Regions from separate parts of the Allobosea sp. 05L423 genome, predicted to be linked through region 2. Evidence: predicted binding sites of a transcription regulator. Region 2 holds the regulator's gene; the other holds the start of a gene.
The links. Region 2 encodes PhoB, which activates phosphate uptake and scavenging genes when phosphate is short. Its sites were predicted from a motif close to TGTCATNNANCTGTCAT; they were not measured.
Positions count from the first base shown of each region.

Region 1: a site for PhoB is predicted at 1,338-1,354, ahead of phnC (phosphonate ABC transporter ATP-binding protein). Genes of this name have one in related genera too.

Region 1 covers NZ_JBFTOA010000012.1:108,072-115,533, forward strand. The annotation lists gene AC1DNE_RS21995 (efflux RND transporter periplasmic adaptor subunit) at 1-454, opposite strand, end outside; gene AC1DNE_RS22000 (TetR/AcrR family transcriptional regulator) at 607-1,299, shown strand; gene phnC (phosphonate ABC transporter ATP-binding protein) at 1,456-2,274, shown strand; gene phnD (phosphonate ABC transporter substrate-binding protein) at 2,352-3,266, shown strand; gene phnE (phosphonate ABC transporter, permease protein PhnE) at 3,417-4,298, shown strand; gene phnE (phosphonate ABC transporter, permease protein PhnE) at 4,295-5,149, shown strand; gene phnF (phosphonate metabolism transcriptional regulator PhnF) at 5,264-6,007, opposite strand; gene phnG (phosphonate C-P lyase system protein PhnG) at 6,096-6,527, shown strand; gene phnH (phosphonate C-P lyase system protein PhnH) at 6,527-7,129, shown strand; gene AC1DNE_RS22040 (carbon-phosphorus lyase complex subunit) at 7,129-7,462, shown strand, end outside.
Region 2 covers NZ_JBFTOA010000011.1:162,633-170,094, reverse strand. The annotation lists gene pstA (phosphate ABC transporter permease PstA) at 1-218, shown strand, start outside; gene pstB (phosphate ABC transporter ATP-binding protein PstB) at 258-1,064, shown strand; gene phoU (phosphate signaling complex protein PhoU) at 1,148-1,867, shown strand; gene phoB (phosphate regulon transcriptional regulator PhoB) at 1,884-2,582, shown strand; gene AC1DNE_RS21460 (hypothetical protein) at 2,878-3,102, shown strand; gene AC1DNE_RS21455 (DUF3175 domain-containing protein) at 3,120-3,404, opposite strand; gene AC1DNE_RS21450 (SpoIIAA family protein) at 3,421-3,807, opposite strand; gene AC1DNE_RS21445 (LysR family transcriptional regulator) at 3,862-4,785, opposite strand; gene argH (argininosuccinate lyase) at 4,880-6,295, shown strand; gene AC1DNE_RS21435 (amino acid ABC transporter permease) at 6,292-7,185, shown strand; gene AC1DNE_RS21430 (amino acid ABC transporter ATP-binding protein) at 7,182-7,462, shown strand, end outside.

The sequences.
Region 1 (7,462 bases), on a different contig from region 2:
CCTCGCTGGAGGCGAGCCGCGCCGTCGACTCGTCGAGCGCGACCTGCGTGCCCGAGCCGCGCTGCACCAGCGCCCTCAGCCGCTCGTTGGTGTCGCGCGCCAGCCCGAGATCGGCCAGCGCCTGCTTCAGCTCGGCATCGAGGATGGCGGTATCGAGCTTAACCAGATCCTGACCGGCCTTGACCCGCTCGCCCTCCTTGAAGCCGAGAGCGACGACGCGGCCGGCGATTTCGGAAGCGATGATCACGGATTCATCCGCGGCGAGCGTGCCGAGAGCCTCGACCTCCTCGTTGACGGTCATCGTCTCGACGGAAGCCACCTCCACCGGCACGGCGCGCGGCCCGGAAACGGCGCTGGCCTGGGCCTGCTGCGTGCCGGCACGCTGGTTGCGGTAGGCGTAATAGCCGCCGCCGGCGAGCGCCGCGACCACGACGAGGAGAACAAACCGCTTCATAAGACTGGACGCTCCGATACCGCGCGACTATCTTAGACTGGACAGTCTAGTTTGATAAGAGGCCACCTGCGCGGGGGAGCATGGCTGATACCCCTCTCCGCCGTCACCGGGCGACCTCTCTCAACGAACCGGCAGACGCCGAGGCAAGACCCGTGCCGAAACCCCTCCGGCGAAACGGCACCAAGACCCGCCTGCTCGACTCCAACCAGACCGAAACGAACCCGGCCAAATCCCCTTCCGCCGAACGCGCGCGCCCCGACAAGCACGACGCCATCACCCGCGCTGCCGCCGAAACCTTCCTCGCGGAGGGGTTCGAACGCGCGAGCCTCGACCAGATCGCCCATCGGGCCGGTGTTTCGAAACAGACGATCTACAGCCATTTCGCCGATAAGGAAGCGCTGTTCAAGGCGATTTGTGCCGGCCTCACGGAAACGTTGACTCTGCCGCTCGAGCAGGCGTCGCCCGCCGCCGATCTGCGCAGCGCCCTGGTGCGCCTGGGCGAGGACATGCTCAAGCTCATGCTGCGCCCGGCCTCCCTCGATCTGCACCGGCTGGTGGTCAGCGCCTCGCCGCGCTTTCCCGAGCTCGGCCGCGTCGCCTATGAGGCTGGCGCCAAGAGAATGAGCGCCGCGATCGTGACGCTGCTCATCGAACGGTCACGCGTCGGCGACGGCGTCGCCCGCCCGCTCGGCCTCGCCGAAGCTGATCTCCTCGCCGAGCAGTTCGTCGGCATGCTGCGCGGCCTGCATCAATTGCGCGGCCTTCTCGGGGTCAAGCCGATGCCGGCCGCCCAACGGAAAGCCTATGTGCGCGCCTGCGTCGATGCGCTGCTGAACTCGCTCTGATAAGGCCTTCGGGGCCGCCCAACCGCGCTTTCGGCCACTGTCACGCCGCTGTCATCAGCGGCCGCTAGCTCTCGTCGCCATGGAGACGCGTTGCCCCCCCGGCTTGGGCCGGACGGGGCTGCGCTCATGCCCGCATCGTGCGCGAGAACCCACCACATGCTGCGTATCGAAGGTCTGACCAAGCGCTTTGGCGACAAGAACGCTGTCGACAATGTCTCGCTGTCGATCCCGAAGGGAGAGATGGTTGGCGTGATCGGCAGGTCCGGAGCCGGCAAATCAACCCTGCTGCGCATGCTGAATCGGCTGGCCGAGCCAACCTCCGGCCGGATCGCCTGCGAGGAGCAGGAGGTCACGGCGCTGAAGGGGGCCTCGCTGCGGCGCTGGCGCCGTGACACGGCGATGATCTTCCAGCAGTTCAACCTCGTCGGCCGCTTGGACGTGCTGACCAATGTGCTGCTCGGGCGCCTGAACCACCGCTCCGCCGCCCTGACCCTGGTCAAGAGCTTCTCGGAAGACGACAAGATCCGCGCCATTGCGGCGCTCGAGCGTCTCGATATGGGGCATCTGTTGGCACAGCGCGCCGAGACCCTGTCCGGCGGCCAGCAGCAGCGCGTCGCCATCGCCCGCGCGCTCGTCCAGGAGCCGCGCATCATCCTCGCTGACGAGCCGATTGCCTCGCTCGACCCGCGCAACACCCAGGTCGTCATGGACGCGCTGTTCCGCATCAATCGCGAGGACGGCATCACCGTGATGTGCAACCTGCACGACCTCGACATCGCTGCGAAGTATTGCGACCGGCTGATCGGCATGTCGGCCGGCAAGGTGGTGTTCGACGACGTGCCGCAGGCGCTGACCCGCGAGGTCGCGGCCGAACTCTACGGCATCGAGGCCAAGGATGCCGGCGCCGAGGCGCTGGATGCGCTCGACGCCATCGCCGCCTCCGAAGCGAAGCGCGCGCGCCAGAAGATCGCCTGACAAGCGAAGGATCGCCGGCGCTGCCGGAGGCCGCCGCTGCGAGAAGACCAGCCCGACAGCAACCAGGAGCAGACCCAATGCTGACCCGTCGCCATACCCTCAAGCTCGCTGCCGCCGGCCTCGCGGCCGCCGCTGCCCCGGCCTTCGCCCAGGACTGGAAGGCGAAGTATCCGGAGCTCGTCTTCGCGATCATCCCGGCAGAGAATGCTTCGGGCGTCGTCGAGCGCTACACCCCCTTCGTGAACTACCTCGCGAAGGAACTCGGCACCAAGGTGACGCTGCGCATCGCCAATGACTACGCCGCGATCATCGAGGGCCAGCGCGCCGGCAACATCCATATCGGCATGTACGGCCCGGCTTCCTTCGCCCGCGCCCGCATGACCGGCGCCAAGGTCGACGCCTTCGCGATCGAGACCAATCTCGACGGCACCAAGGGCTATCATTCGGTCTTCTACGTGAAGAAGGACTCGCCCTACCAGAAGGTCGAGGACCTCAAGGGCAAGAATCTCGGCCTCGTCGATCCGAACTCCACCTCTGGCAACAACGTGCCGCGCTTCGTCCTCAACCAGATGAAGATCGAGCCGGAAACCTTCTTCTCCAAGGTCGTCTACACCGGCAGCCACGAGAACGCGGTCATCGCGCTGCAGCAGGGCACCGTCGACATCGCCGCCAACTGGTGGAACGACGAGCAGGAATCCAACCTGCAGCGCATGGCCCGCAAGAACATGGTCAAGGCCGACGACTTCCGGATCATCTACAAGTCCGAGCAGATCGTGAACTCGCCGATGGCCTACCTCACGGACCTGCCTGATGACCTCAAGGCGAAGATCCGCGACGCGGTGCTGAACCTCGCCACCAAGGACAAGGCCGCCTTCGACAAGATCTATGAAGGCAAGCAGGGCCCGCTCGTCGCCGTCGACAACAAGGCCTACGACCCGATCATCGAGCTCAACAAGTTCGTCGACGACCTGCGGAAGAAGAAGTCGTCGTAAACAGCACGCACGCGCGCCGTCATGGTCGGGCTTGTCCCGACCATCCACGTCTTCCCTGCCTTTTGCAGCTTTCAAGACGTGGATGCTCGCCACAAGGGCGAGCATGACGGTTGCGGCGCGACTTGGCGCCCTCTCCGGTAACGGACGCTCATGACCCTCGCGATCGACCGCAACGACCCGGCCATCCGGGCCCATGCCGAGACCTATCGGCAGGCGGCCGTGGCCAAGCGCCGGCAGGCCTTGATCGGCGCCGCCGTGTTCATCGTCTGCGTCCTGCTCGCAGCGCGGGGCTCGGAAGTCGATCTCGCCAAGTTCGCCGAGAACATCCACCGCTTCCCGAAATACATCTTCGAGACGCTGCCGACGCTGCGCCTCTCCAGCCTCGGCGCCGACCTCGCCGAGTGGTACTGGGGTCTGAAGGGCTGGCTGAAGCTGCTCTGGCAGACCATCCTGATCGCCTATGTCGGCACCGTGCTTGGCGCCGTCGGCGCCTTCCTGTTCTGCTTCGCCGCGGCTGCCAATCTCGGCCGGTCCGCCTGGCTGCGCTTCGCGGTCCGCCGCTATCTCGAATTCTGCCGCACCGTTCCCGAGATCGTCTTCGCGCTGATCTTCGTCATCGCCTTCGGGCTCGGCCCGCTGCCCGGCGTGCTCGCCATCGCCATCCACACCATGGGCGCGCTCGGCAAGCTCTTCTCCGAGGTGGTCGAGAACATCGACCTGAAGCCGGTCGACGGCGTCACCGCCGGCGGCGGCAGCTGGTGGCAGATCGTGCGCTTCGCCGTCGTGCCGCAGGTGCTCTCGAACTTCGCCAGCTATGCGCTGCTGCGCTTCGAGATCAATGTCCGCGGCGCCTCGATCATGGGCTTCGTCGGCGCCGGCGGCATCGGCCAGGACCTGATCGAGGCCATCCGCAAATTCTACTTCACCGACGTCAGCGCCATCCTGCTGCTCATCATCGTCACGGTGATGCTGATCGACTACGGCACCGAGCGGCTGCGCCACGCCCTCCTCAGCCTGGAGCATGGCCGATGAGCCTCGCCTTCACCCCGGCCGAGCGCGCCGATATCCTCACCCGCCACCAGGCTGCGATCCGCGGCTCGCTCAAGACGAAGCTCGCCACGATCGGCACCATCGTCGCCCTGCTCGGCCTCTTCCTCTACGGGCTGACGACGCTCGAGACCTCGCTCTGGAAGATACTCGCCGGGCTCGGCAATCTCGGCTCCTTCGTCGCCCTGATGCTGCCGCCCAATCCCGGTTCCTGGACCCGCGCGCTGATCTTCGTGCAGGCGCTGTTCGAGACGATCGCCATCGCCTTTCTCGGCACCGTTCTGGCGGCGACGCTCGCTTTGCCCTTCGGCTTCCTCGCGGCCCGCAACGTCGTCGCCAACCGCGTGGTGCACTTCCTTGCGCGGCGCTCGCTCGACACGGTGCGCGGCGTCGATGCCCTGATCTGGGCGCTGATCTGGGTGAACGTCGTGGGCCTCGGCCCCTTCGCGGGCATGCTCGCGATCATGACCAGCGATCTCGGCGCGTTCGGCAAGCTCTATTCGGAGGCGATCGAGGCGGCCGACCGCAAGGCGGTCGAGGGCGTCGCCTCCGTCGGCGGCGGGAAGGCGCATGAGATCCGCTTCGGCCTGCTGCCGCAGGTGCTGCCGGTGATCGCGAGCCAGGTGCTCTATTTCATCGAGTCGAACACCCGATCCTCGACGATCATCGGCATCGTCGGCGCCGGCGGCATCGGCCTCTATCTCGCCGAGACGATCCGGACGCTGGAATGGCAGCAGGTTTCCTTCCTGATCCTGCTGGTCCTGGCCGCAGTCTCGGCCATCGACTTCCTGTCAAGCAAGCTGCGCTTCGCCATCATCGGCAAGCGGGCGAGGTGAAGCCCCTACCGTCATTCTCGGGCGCAGCGAAGCGAAGACCCGAGAATCTCTCGCCGGAAGAGGCGCCCAATCGTCCTGAGATGCTCGGGTCAAGCCCGAGCATGACGGAGCCCTTCAATCCCCGAACGGCTCGATCACCATTTCCACGCGCTCGGCGGCGAAGACGCTCGCGACGAGATGCACCGGCGTCAGGTCCGGCAGCGCATCGACCGCCGTCGAGATCATCACGGCAGCCTCGGGCGCGATCTCGAGCAATTCCGCCTCGCGCTCATCGGCGAGCCGCGCCGTCAGGCGCGTCGACAGGCGGACATAATCCGTGATGCCATAGATCTTGAAGGCAGCCGTGATCGAACCGGCCGCCGCGCGATAAGCCTTGTCGAAATCGGGAAAGCGCTCGACCGAGAGCCAATGCGTGCCCGTGCCCATCGGCACGCCGTCGGCAAGGCTCACGCCGCGCACGCACCAGAGCGGCGTCCCGGTCTTCAGCTTGAGCGCAGTGCAAGCCGCTGTCTCGCCGACGACCACCTCGGCCGAGAGCATGCGGCTGGTGCCGGTGATGCCGAGCCTGCCCATATTGGTGCGCATGCTGACGCGCCGGCCGATCGGATAGGGCAGGCGCGGCGCCGTCACCTGCGTGCCGCGGCCGCGCGAAACCGTCACCAGCCCCTGCTCGGCGAGATGGCGGAACGCCTGCCGCACCGTGTGGCGATGCACGCCATAGCGCTCGGCCAGCGCGACCGAGGCCGGCAGCGTATCGCCGAGCTTGTACTCGCCACGCGTGATCGCCTCCGCCAGTTCGTCGGCGATGCGTCGCCAGGCCGTACCGCCATCCTTTTCCGCGAGTGCTGCGTCCGTCATCAAAATTTCATCCGAAAAGTATAGACCTTTGTCATCAACTCCCCTAGCATAGTCTAGACATTCGGAACTGACCAGCGAGCCCGCGCCGATGAGCCAGAAGACCCCGAGACAAAGCTGGATGGCGACGCTGGCGCGCGCCTCCCGCGCCGAGATCGAAAGCCTGCTCGGCGATCCACCCAACCATGACGTGCTGAAGGCGCCGGAAACCGGCACCGTGATGGTCGAGGGCCGCGCCGGCGGCGCCGGGCGCCGTTTCAACCTGGGCGAGGCGACCGTGACGCGCTGCGTCGTGCGCCTGTACAATGGACGGATGGGCTTCTCCTATGCACTCGGTCGCGACGGCCGGAAGGCAAGGCTCGCCGCCCTGCTCGACGCCCGCCTCCAGGACGAGGCCGAGGGCAGCGATCTGCATCGGGACGTCGCCACGCTCGCCGCGCAGCAGGCATCGGCCCGCGACCTCGCCTCGCGGAAGGCCGCGGCGACCAAGGTCGACTTCTTCACGCTGGTGCGGGGCTCGTGATGTCGGCACAGGGCATGATCGCACCCGGCTTCTCCGAACCGGTCTTCCAGTCACAGGCCGCCTTCCGTGCACTGCTCGCCGCCCTCTCCGAGCCTGGCACGCTGCAGCGCGTGGCGGCCGAGATCACGCCGCCGGAAGGCCTGGCGACCGCGACGGCCACAGCGCTGCTGGCGCTCGCCGACTACGAGACGCCGGTCTGGCTGTCGGAAGCCCTGCGCAACGGCGCGGCCGGCGCCTGGCTGCGTTTCCATTGCGGCGTGGCGCTGGTCGACGATCCCGCGAAAGCCGCCTTCGCCGTGATCGACGGCGCGGCGGGCGAGCCCAGCCTCTCCGCCTTCAATCTCGGCACCGACCAGTTCCCGGATCGCTCGACCACCGTGATCGTGCAGGTCGCGGCGCTGGAAGGCGGCCCCGCCATCACGCTCGCCGGCCCCGGCATCCTCGGCTCGCGCGATATCGCGCCGCAGGGCCTGCGCCCCGGCTTCGTAGAAGAGCTGCGCGAGAACGGCGCGCTCTACCCGCTCGGCGTCGATGTCCTGCTCGCGCATGGCGAGGGCCTGATCGGCCTGCCGCGCTCGACGCAAATCGAGGAGGTTCGCTGATGTATGTTGCCGTCAAAGGCGGCGAGGCCGCCATCCTCGCCACGCATGATCTCGTCGCCGAAGCCCGCCGCGGCGACCCGGCCGTGCCGGAAATCAGCGTCGCCCAGATCCGCGAGCAGCAAGCGCTGGCCTGCGCCCGCGTCATGAACGAAGGTTCGCTCTACGATCAGGACCTCGCTGCTCTCGCGCTGAAGCAGTCGCAGGGCGACGTGATCGAGGCCGCCTTCCTGATGCGCGCCTATCGCACGACGCTGCCGCGCTTCGGCTCTTCCGAGCCGCTCGACACCGCCGCGATGGCGATCCGCCGCCGCGTCTCCGCCACCTATAAGGATC
Region 2 (7,462 bases):
AGACGGCGCCGCTGCTCTTCACGGCTCTGAACAACAATTTCTGGTTCTCGCCCTCGCTCGCCGGCGGCGTCTCGAACCTGCCCGTCACGATCTATCAGTTCGCCTCCGCTCCCTACGAGAACTGGCAGCAGCTCGCCTGGGCGGGATCGCTGATCATCACGGTCTCGATCCTGCTGCTTTCGCTCATTGCCCGCCGCGTCGTCGCTGGCGGCAAATAAGACTTGAATCCAACCCGGTCGCGCCCGACCTTGAGGACCATGTCGATGCTTTCGACCCTTGAACTCTCCCCGCAGACGCTCGATGCCGAGGCGCCCGTCCGGATCGCGGTGAAGAACCTCGATTTCTACTACGGCGAGCACCGGGCGCTGAAGAACATCAATCTCGATTTCCGCGACCGGCACGTCACCGCGCTGATCGGCCCTTCCGGCTGCGGCAAGTCGACCCTGCTGCGCATCTTCAACCGGATCTACTCGCTTTATCCCGAGCAGAAGGCCACCGGCGAGATCCTGCTCGACGGCCGCAACATCATCTCCAACGACGTCGACGTGAACGAGCTGCGCTCGCGCGTCGGCATGGTCTTCCAGAAGCCGACGCCCTTCCCGATGTCGATCTACGACAACGTCGCCTTCGGCATCCGCCTCTACGAGAAGCCGCCGAAGTCCGAGCTCGACGACCGTGTCGAGGGGGCGCTGCGCCGTGCCGCGCTGTGGGACGAGGTCAAGGACAAGCTGAAGAGCTCCGGCATGGGCCTCTCCGGCGGCCAGCAGCAGCGCCTGTGCATCGCCCGCACCATCGCGCAGAAGCCGGAAGTGATCCTGTTCGACGAGCCGACCTCCGCGCTCGACCCGATCTCCACCGGCAAGATCGAGGACCTGCTGGAGCAGCTGAAGAGCGACTTCACGATCGCGATCGTGACGCACAACATGCAGCAAGCTGCACGCATCTCGCAGTACACCGCCTTCATGTATCTGGGCGAGGTCATCGAGTTCGCGCCGACCAACACCATCTTCATGAACCCGGCCAAGAAGCAGACGCAGGACTACGTCACCGGCCGGTTCGGCTGAGCCGCGGCAGAGTTCTTTGTTTGTCGCATTTTCTTCGCGCGAACCGGTCCGATTTCGCTTGAAAATGCTTTGAGGATAACGCCATGACCGACCACATCGTCCGCTCCTACGACACCGATCTCGAAGGCATCCGCCGCAGTCTTGCCGAAATGGGCGGCATGGCCGAGCGCATGCTGGGCGACTCCACCGTGGCGCTGGTGCGCCGCGACACCGGCCTCGCCCAGAAGATCATCACCGCCGACCAGCGCCTCGACAACCTGCAGCGGGACGTCGAAGAGAAGGCGGTGCTGACCATCGCCCGGCGCCAGCCGCTCGCGAACGACCTGCGCGAACTGATCTCGGCGATCCGCATCGCGGCCGACATCGAGCGCGTCGGCGATCTCGCCAAGAACATCGCCAAGCGCGCCGTCGCCATCGCCGGCCAGTTCCAGCCGCCGCACCGCGCCGTGGTCGGGCTCGAGCACATCAGCCGCCTGGTGCAGGCGCAACTCAAGGACGTGCTCGACGCCTACGCCGCAGGCAACGAGCAGAAGGCGCTCGAGGTCTGGCGCCGCGACGACGAGATCGACGCGCTCTACACCTCGCTGTTCCGCGAACTCCTGACCTACATGATGGAGGATCCGCGCAACATCACCTTCTGCACGCATCTCCTGTTCTGCGCGAAGAACATCGAGCGCATCGGCGACCACACCACCAACATCGCCGAGACGATCCATTACCTCATCACCGGCGACTCGCTCGACGTGAACCGGCCGAAGCTCGACACGACCAATATCGAAGTCGAGGCGGTCACGGGCAGCTGAGGCGAGGCAAGGAATCATGGCCGCACGCATCCTGATCGTCGAGGACGAGGAGCCGCTGACCCTGCTGCTGCGCTACAATCTCGAAGCCGAGGGCTTCGAGGTGGACAGCGTGGCGCGCGGGGACGATGCGGAGCTTCATCTGCGCGACCACACCCCCGATCTCGTGCTGCTCGACTGGATGCTGCCGGGCCTCTCCGGGATCGAGCTCTGCCGCCGGCTGCGGTCGCGGCGCGACACCGAGCGCGTGCCGATCATCATGCTGACCGCGCGGGGCGAGGAAACCGAGCGCGTGCGCGGGCTCGCGACCGGCGCCGACGACTATGTGGTGAAGCCCTTTTCGTTGCCGGAATTGATCGCGCGCATCCAGGCGCTGCTCCGCCGCGCCAAGCCGGGCCATGTCGCGGGACTGCTTGCCGCCGGCGACCTCGAACTCGACCGCACCACACGGCGCGTCCGCCGCGCCGGCAGCGAGTTGCATCTCGGCCCGACCGAGTTCAGGCTGCTGGAGTTCCTGATGCAGGCGCCCGGCCGCGTCTATTCGCGCGCCCAGCTGCTCGACGCCGTCTGGGGCCGCGACGTCTATATCGACGAGCGCACCGTCGACGTCCATGTCGGCCGGCTGCGCAAGGCGATCACGCCCGCCAATACCAAGGACCCGCTGCGTACCGTGCGCGGCGCCGGCTACGCCTTCGACGAGACTTTTGCGCGCAGCTGAGCGGCGCTCCAGCTCTCCTCCTCATCGCAGCTTACGGTGAGTCTCGCCTGCTCGCTCGCGTTGACCCTGAAAGTCAGCGCGAGCCAGAGGAGGTCGCCATGAGCAAGATGCCGCCAGTCCCGCCGGCCAGTCGAAGCGACAAGGGCCCGGGCGAGCGGGATCATGCCGGGCACGATATGCGCAGCGCTAGGAGGTGGCGAGCGAGCGCCGGCCGGGCCAGCATGACCAGCAGGGCAACACCCGCATCAACACGAGCCATCAGGGTCTGCAGCAGGATCGTTGAGGAGGCTGCCTCATGTCGGCCTCGACCAAGGCGCCGCAAAGCATCCGGCACGGCGGCCCGGGCTCGTCCCATGAGAATGCGAGGAAGTCGCCGGGCATCCGCAAGCCGCCTGCCGACGACGAAACCCGGCAGGTTCGCGTTTCGGGCGGTGGCGGCGAGCGCGACAGCCATCGCTTGCATGATCCGGCCCGCAAGGGTGGCGGCCCCGCGAGAAGCCCCCTACAGGACGATCCCTGAAGGGGCCGGCAGGAGCCTCAGCCCTCTCGGTAGAAGAGGCGGCGCAAGCTGTGCTTGGCCGCTTCCAGCGTCCTGCGCCGCTCGGCCGGCAGGTTCCGGCCGGCGCGGTTGATGTAGAAAGTCAGCATCGACATCGCCGAGCGATAGGGGCTCGACTTGCGGAGCCGGCTGTGTTCAGCCGACCGCTTCAGCGAACGTGCGATCCGTCGCGGATCGCCCTGCTTGAACACCGCCTTCTCAAGATCGAGCGCGTTGCTCCGGGTGGTGATATCGGCCGACCACCTGCGTTTGTGGGCAGTCATGGCGTCCTCCTGTCGGTCAGGCGTTTGGCCCGCCCTCGATGTCACCGGCCCAGGTCAGTGCGGTCTCGTACTCCTCCGGCTTGAAGGTGCGGACGGTCACGAAGGGGATCGCTGGGTTGAGCAGGTCGACGAAGGCGGCAAGCCAGCCCCTGTCGGTGATCACCGCCTCGCGCGGGAAGCGCTGCAGCTCCCAGAGCTTGCCGAGGCTGTAGCGCGCATCCTTCCAGGCGGCAGCCAGGGTCATATCGGTGAAATCGGTGAGGTCGGCGAGGATGCCGACCTTCTCGTGTCGCGCGAGCTTCGCCTCGATATCGGCCATGATCCCATCGAGATCGTCACTGGTCAGCGTCTGCGACAGGCGGTAGGCGCCGACATGGTCCGGGGCAGGCAGAATGGTGAACATGGCTCCTCCTTGCTCCAGACAACGCGGGGCAAGAGCGGAAGTTTCGCCCGATGATCAGGCCGCTGCGGGCGCACGGGTGGCGGCGTCGAACCGGGCCGCTTCGGCGCGCAGCCAGCCGACGAATTCATCGAGGCCGGGGCGTTGCGGCTGGCCAACCGGGAGGGTGAGCCAACAGCCCGTCGCACTGGTGAAGCCGAGGCCGAGCGGGTTGATAAGCGCGCCGGAAGCCAGCTCGTCGGCGACATAGCAGCGCGGCATCAGAGCGACGCCCAGCCCGGCGACGGCGGCGCTGGTGATCACGGAATAGTAGCCGTAACGCACGGTGTGCTCGGGCACCGCGCCGCGCAGGTCGTGGGCCTCGGTGAACTCGGCCCAGAAGGTCGGCATCTGGTAGTGCTGCAGCAGCGTCATCTTCTGGATATCGGCGGCACGACGAAAGCCGCCCATGCGCTCGACCAGGCTCGGCGCGGCGACGAGGGCAACGTCGCGGCCGAAGAGGTAATGCGCCTCCTTGCCGGGCCAGGGCGGGACGCCATGGGCAATGTCGAGATCGGGCTCCTCGGTCTCGCTCTCGCTGACATAGTTGGTGAACTGGACGTCGACGCCGGGATGCGCCGCAGCGAAGGCCGGAAAGCGCGACATCAGCCAGCGCTCGCCGACGATGGCGACCATGTGCAGGCGGATCGGCCGGGCAATGGCGCTGCGCTCGGCGAGGCGCCGGGCGCCCCGCTCCATCTGCTCCAGCGCGGCTTCGGCATAGGGCAGATAGATCGCGCCGGCCTCGGTGAGCTTGAGGCCGAGCGGGCTGCGGTCGAACAGCACGGCACCGAGATGGTGTTCCAGCGACAGGATCTGCTTGGAGACGGCACTCTGCGTCAGGTTGACGACCAGGGCGGCGCGGGCGGTCGAGCCCAGCCTTGCAACCGTGGTGAAAGCTCGCAAAGCGGTCGATGACGGAGGAGGCCGGCCGGCGGCCATGGGGTATTCCTTTTTGGACTATCGCTGCGGAGATCGTTTCGTTTGCCGGGCTTTCGGTCAAGAGGCCATTCTTCCCTAACGGGAGGACAAGCTCATGAACCAGACGACGCGCCTGTGGGGTGGACGCTTCCGCAAGCCGCCCGATCCGCGGCTGATGAAGCTGTCGAGCGCGGCCGGTGAGCACGCGAGGCTGGTGCCGCAGGATGTTGCGGGCGGCAAGGCGCATGCGGCCGAACTCGGACGCGCCGGGCTGCTGACGGCGCAGGAGCTCCAGACCATCCTGACCGCGCTCGACGCGATCGCGCGGGACACGGTCGAGGGGCGGATCACGCCCGGCCCGCAGGACGAGGATGTCCATACCTTCATCGAGCGCATCCTGACCGAGCGGATCGGCTCGACGGGCGCCAAGCTCCGGGCAGGGCGCTCGCGCAACGACCAGGCCGCGAACAATCTCAAGCTCTATCTGCGCGCGAAGTCGCGCTCGCTCGCGGCGATGCTGGCGGAACTCCTGACCGCGATCGCCGATCAGGCCGAGCTGCATGCGGCCTCGGTCAGCCCCGGCTTCACCCATCTCCAGAGCGCCCAGCCGGTCACCTTCGGCCATTGGCTGATGGCGCATGGCCAGGTGCTGATGCGCGACGCCTCGCGCCTGACCGACTGGGAAAAGCGCTCCGGCCAGTCCCCGCTCGGGGCGGCGGCGCTTGCAGGCTCGGCGATCACGCTCAATCCCGAGCTCAGCGCCAAGGCACTCGGCTATGACGAGCCGTTCGAGAACTCGGTCGACGCGGTCGGCGCGCGCGACCATGTCGCGGAATTCCTGTTCGTCGCGGCGATGCTGACGACCAACCTGTCGCGGCTCGCCGAGGAGGTGACGCTGTGGGCTTCCAGGCAATTCGCCTGGGTGACGCTGGACGATGCCTTCGCCACCGGCTCCTCGATCATGCCGCAGAAGAAGAACCCGGACATCGCGGAAATCTCGCGCGGCCGGGCGGCGCGGCTGACCGGCGACCTCGTCGCCATGCTCGGCGCATTGAAGGGGCTGCCGCTTTCCTATAACCGCGACCTCGCCGAGGACAAGCGCGCCGCCTTCGACGCAGTCGACGTGCTGGAAGAGGTGCTGCCGGCCTTCGCCGGGCTGATCGCCAGCATGAGCGCCGACGCCGAGACGATGCGCGCCCAGGCCGGTTCCGGCTTTGCGCTGGCGACCGAGGTGGCAGATCATCTCGCCCGCAACGGCGTGCCTTTCGCCGAGGCGCATGAGATCACGGGGGCGCTGGTGCGCTATTGCGAGGAACTGGGCCGGGAGCTTGAATCGCTCGACGCCGTCGATCTCAGGGCGGTCGATCCGCGGCTCGATGCCGGGGTCCTCGACCATCTGACGCTCGATGCCGCGGTCGCTGCGCGCAGCGGCCATGGCGGCACGGCGCCCGACCGCGTGCGCGAACAGATCGACCGCTTCCGCGGCAAGCTCGCCGCCCTCGAAACCTGGAGCCGGGAGACGGGCCAATGAGCGTCGCCACTTCGCCGATCAGCAGCCGGGATCTCGCCCAGGTCTCGCATCTGAGAATCGTGCCGCGGCGCTTCTATGGGCGCTGGGTCGCGGCCGCGGCGATCGTCGCCATCCTCGTCTGGCTGGTCATGGCCTTTGTCGAGGGCGACATCGCCTGGCCGGTGGTCCGGCAGTTCTTCACCGCGCCGGCGATCATCGCGGGCCTCGGCAACACGCTGATCATGACGGTCTGCGCGATGACGCTCGGCGTCGTGCTCGGCGTGATCTTCGCCATCATGTACATGTCGCCGAACCCGGTGCTGCGCGGCGTGGCGCTGTTCTACATCTGGTTCTTCCGCGGCACGCCGCTGCTGCTGCAGCTCCTGATCTGGTTCAACCTGGCGCTGGTCTTCCCGACCATCGGCATCCCCGGCCTGTTCTCCTGGCGCACGATCGACATCATCGGGCCGTTCATGGCGACGCTGCTCGGGCTCGGCATGAACCAGGGCGCCTACACTGCCGAGGTGGTGCGCGGCGGTATCCTCTCCGTCGACCAGGGCCAGACCGAGGCCGCCAAGGCGATCGGCATGACGCGGCTGACGACGCTGCGCCGGATCGTGCTGCCGCAGGCGATGCGTGTCATCATCCCGCCGGTCGGCAACGAGGTGATCAGCATGGTCAAGCTGACCTCGGTGGCGAGCGTGATCCAGTACGCCGAGATCCTGCGCAACGCGCAGACGATCTACTACGCCAATGCCCGCGTCATCGAGCTGCTGATCGTCGCTGCCGGCTGGTATCTGCTCGTGGTGACGCTGCTGCAGATCGGCCAGTATTTCCTCGAACGCCACTTCTCCAAGGGGCGGGTCGGGCGGCGCGCCAAGCGCACCGCGGTTCAGGAGGAGCCCGCATGAACGCGGTGGCGAACACGGCCGTGGCCGATAGTGCGATCGTTGCAATCGCGAACGTCAGCAAGTTCTTCGGCGACCTGAAGGCGCTGAACGATGTCTCGCTCTCGATCGAGCCCGGCATGGTCCAGTGCATCATCGGGCCGTCGGGCTCGGGCAAGTCGACGCTGCTGCGCTGCATCAACCAGCTCGAGAAGATCGACCAGGGCGCGATCCGCGTCGATGGCGAGCTGATCGGCTATCGCCGCGTGGGCAATGAGCTGCATGAGCTGACCGATCCGGA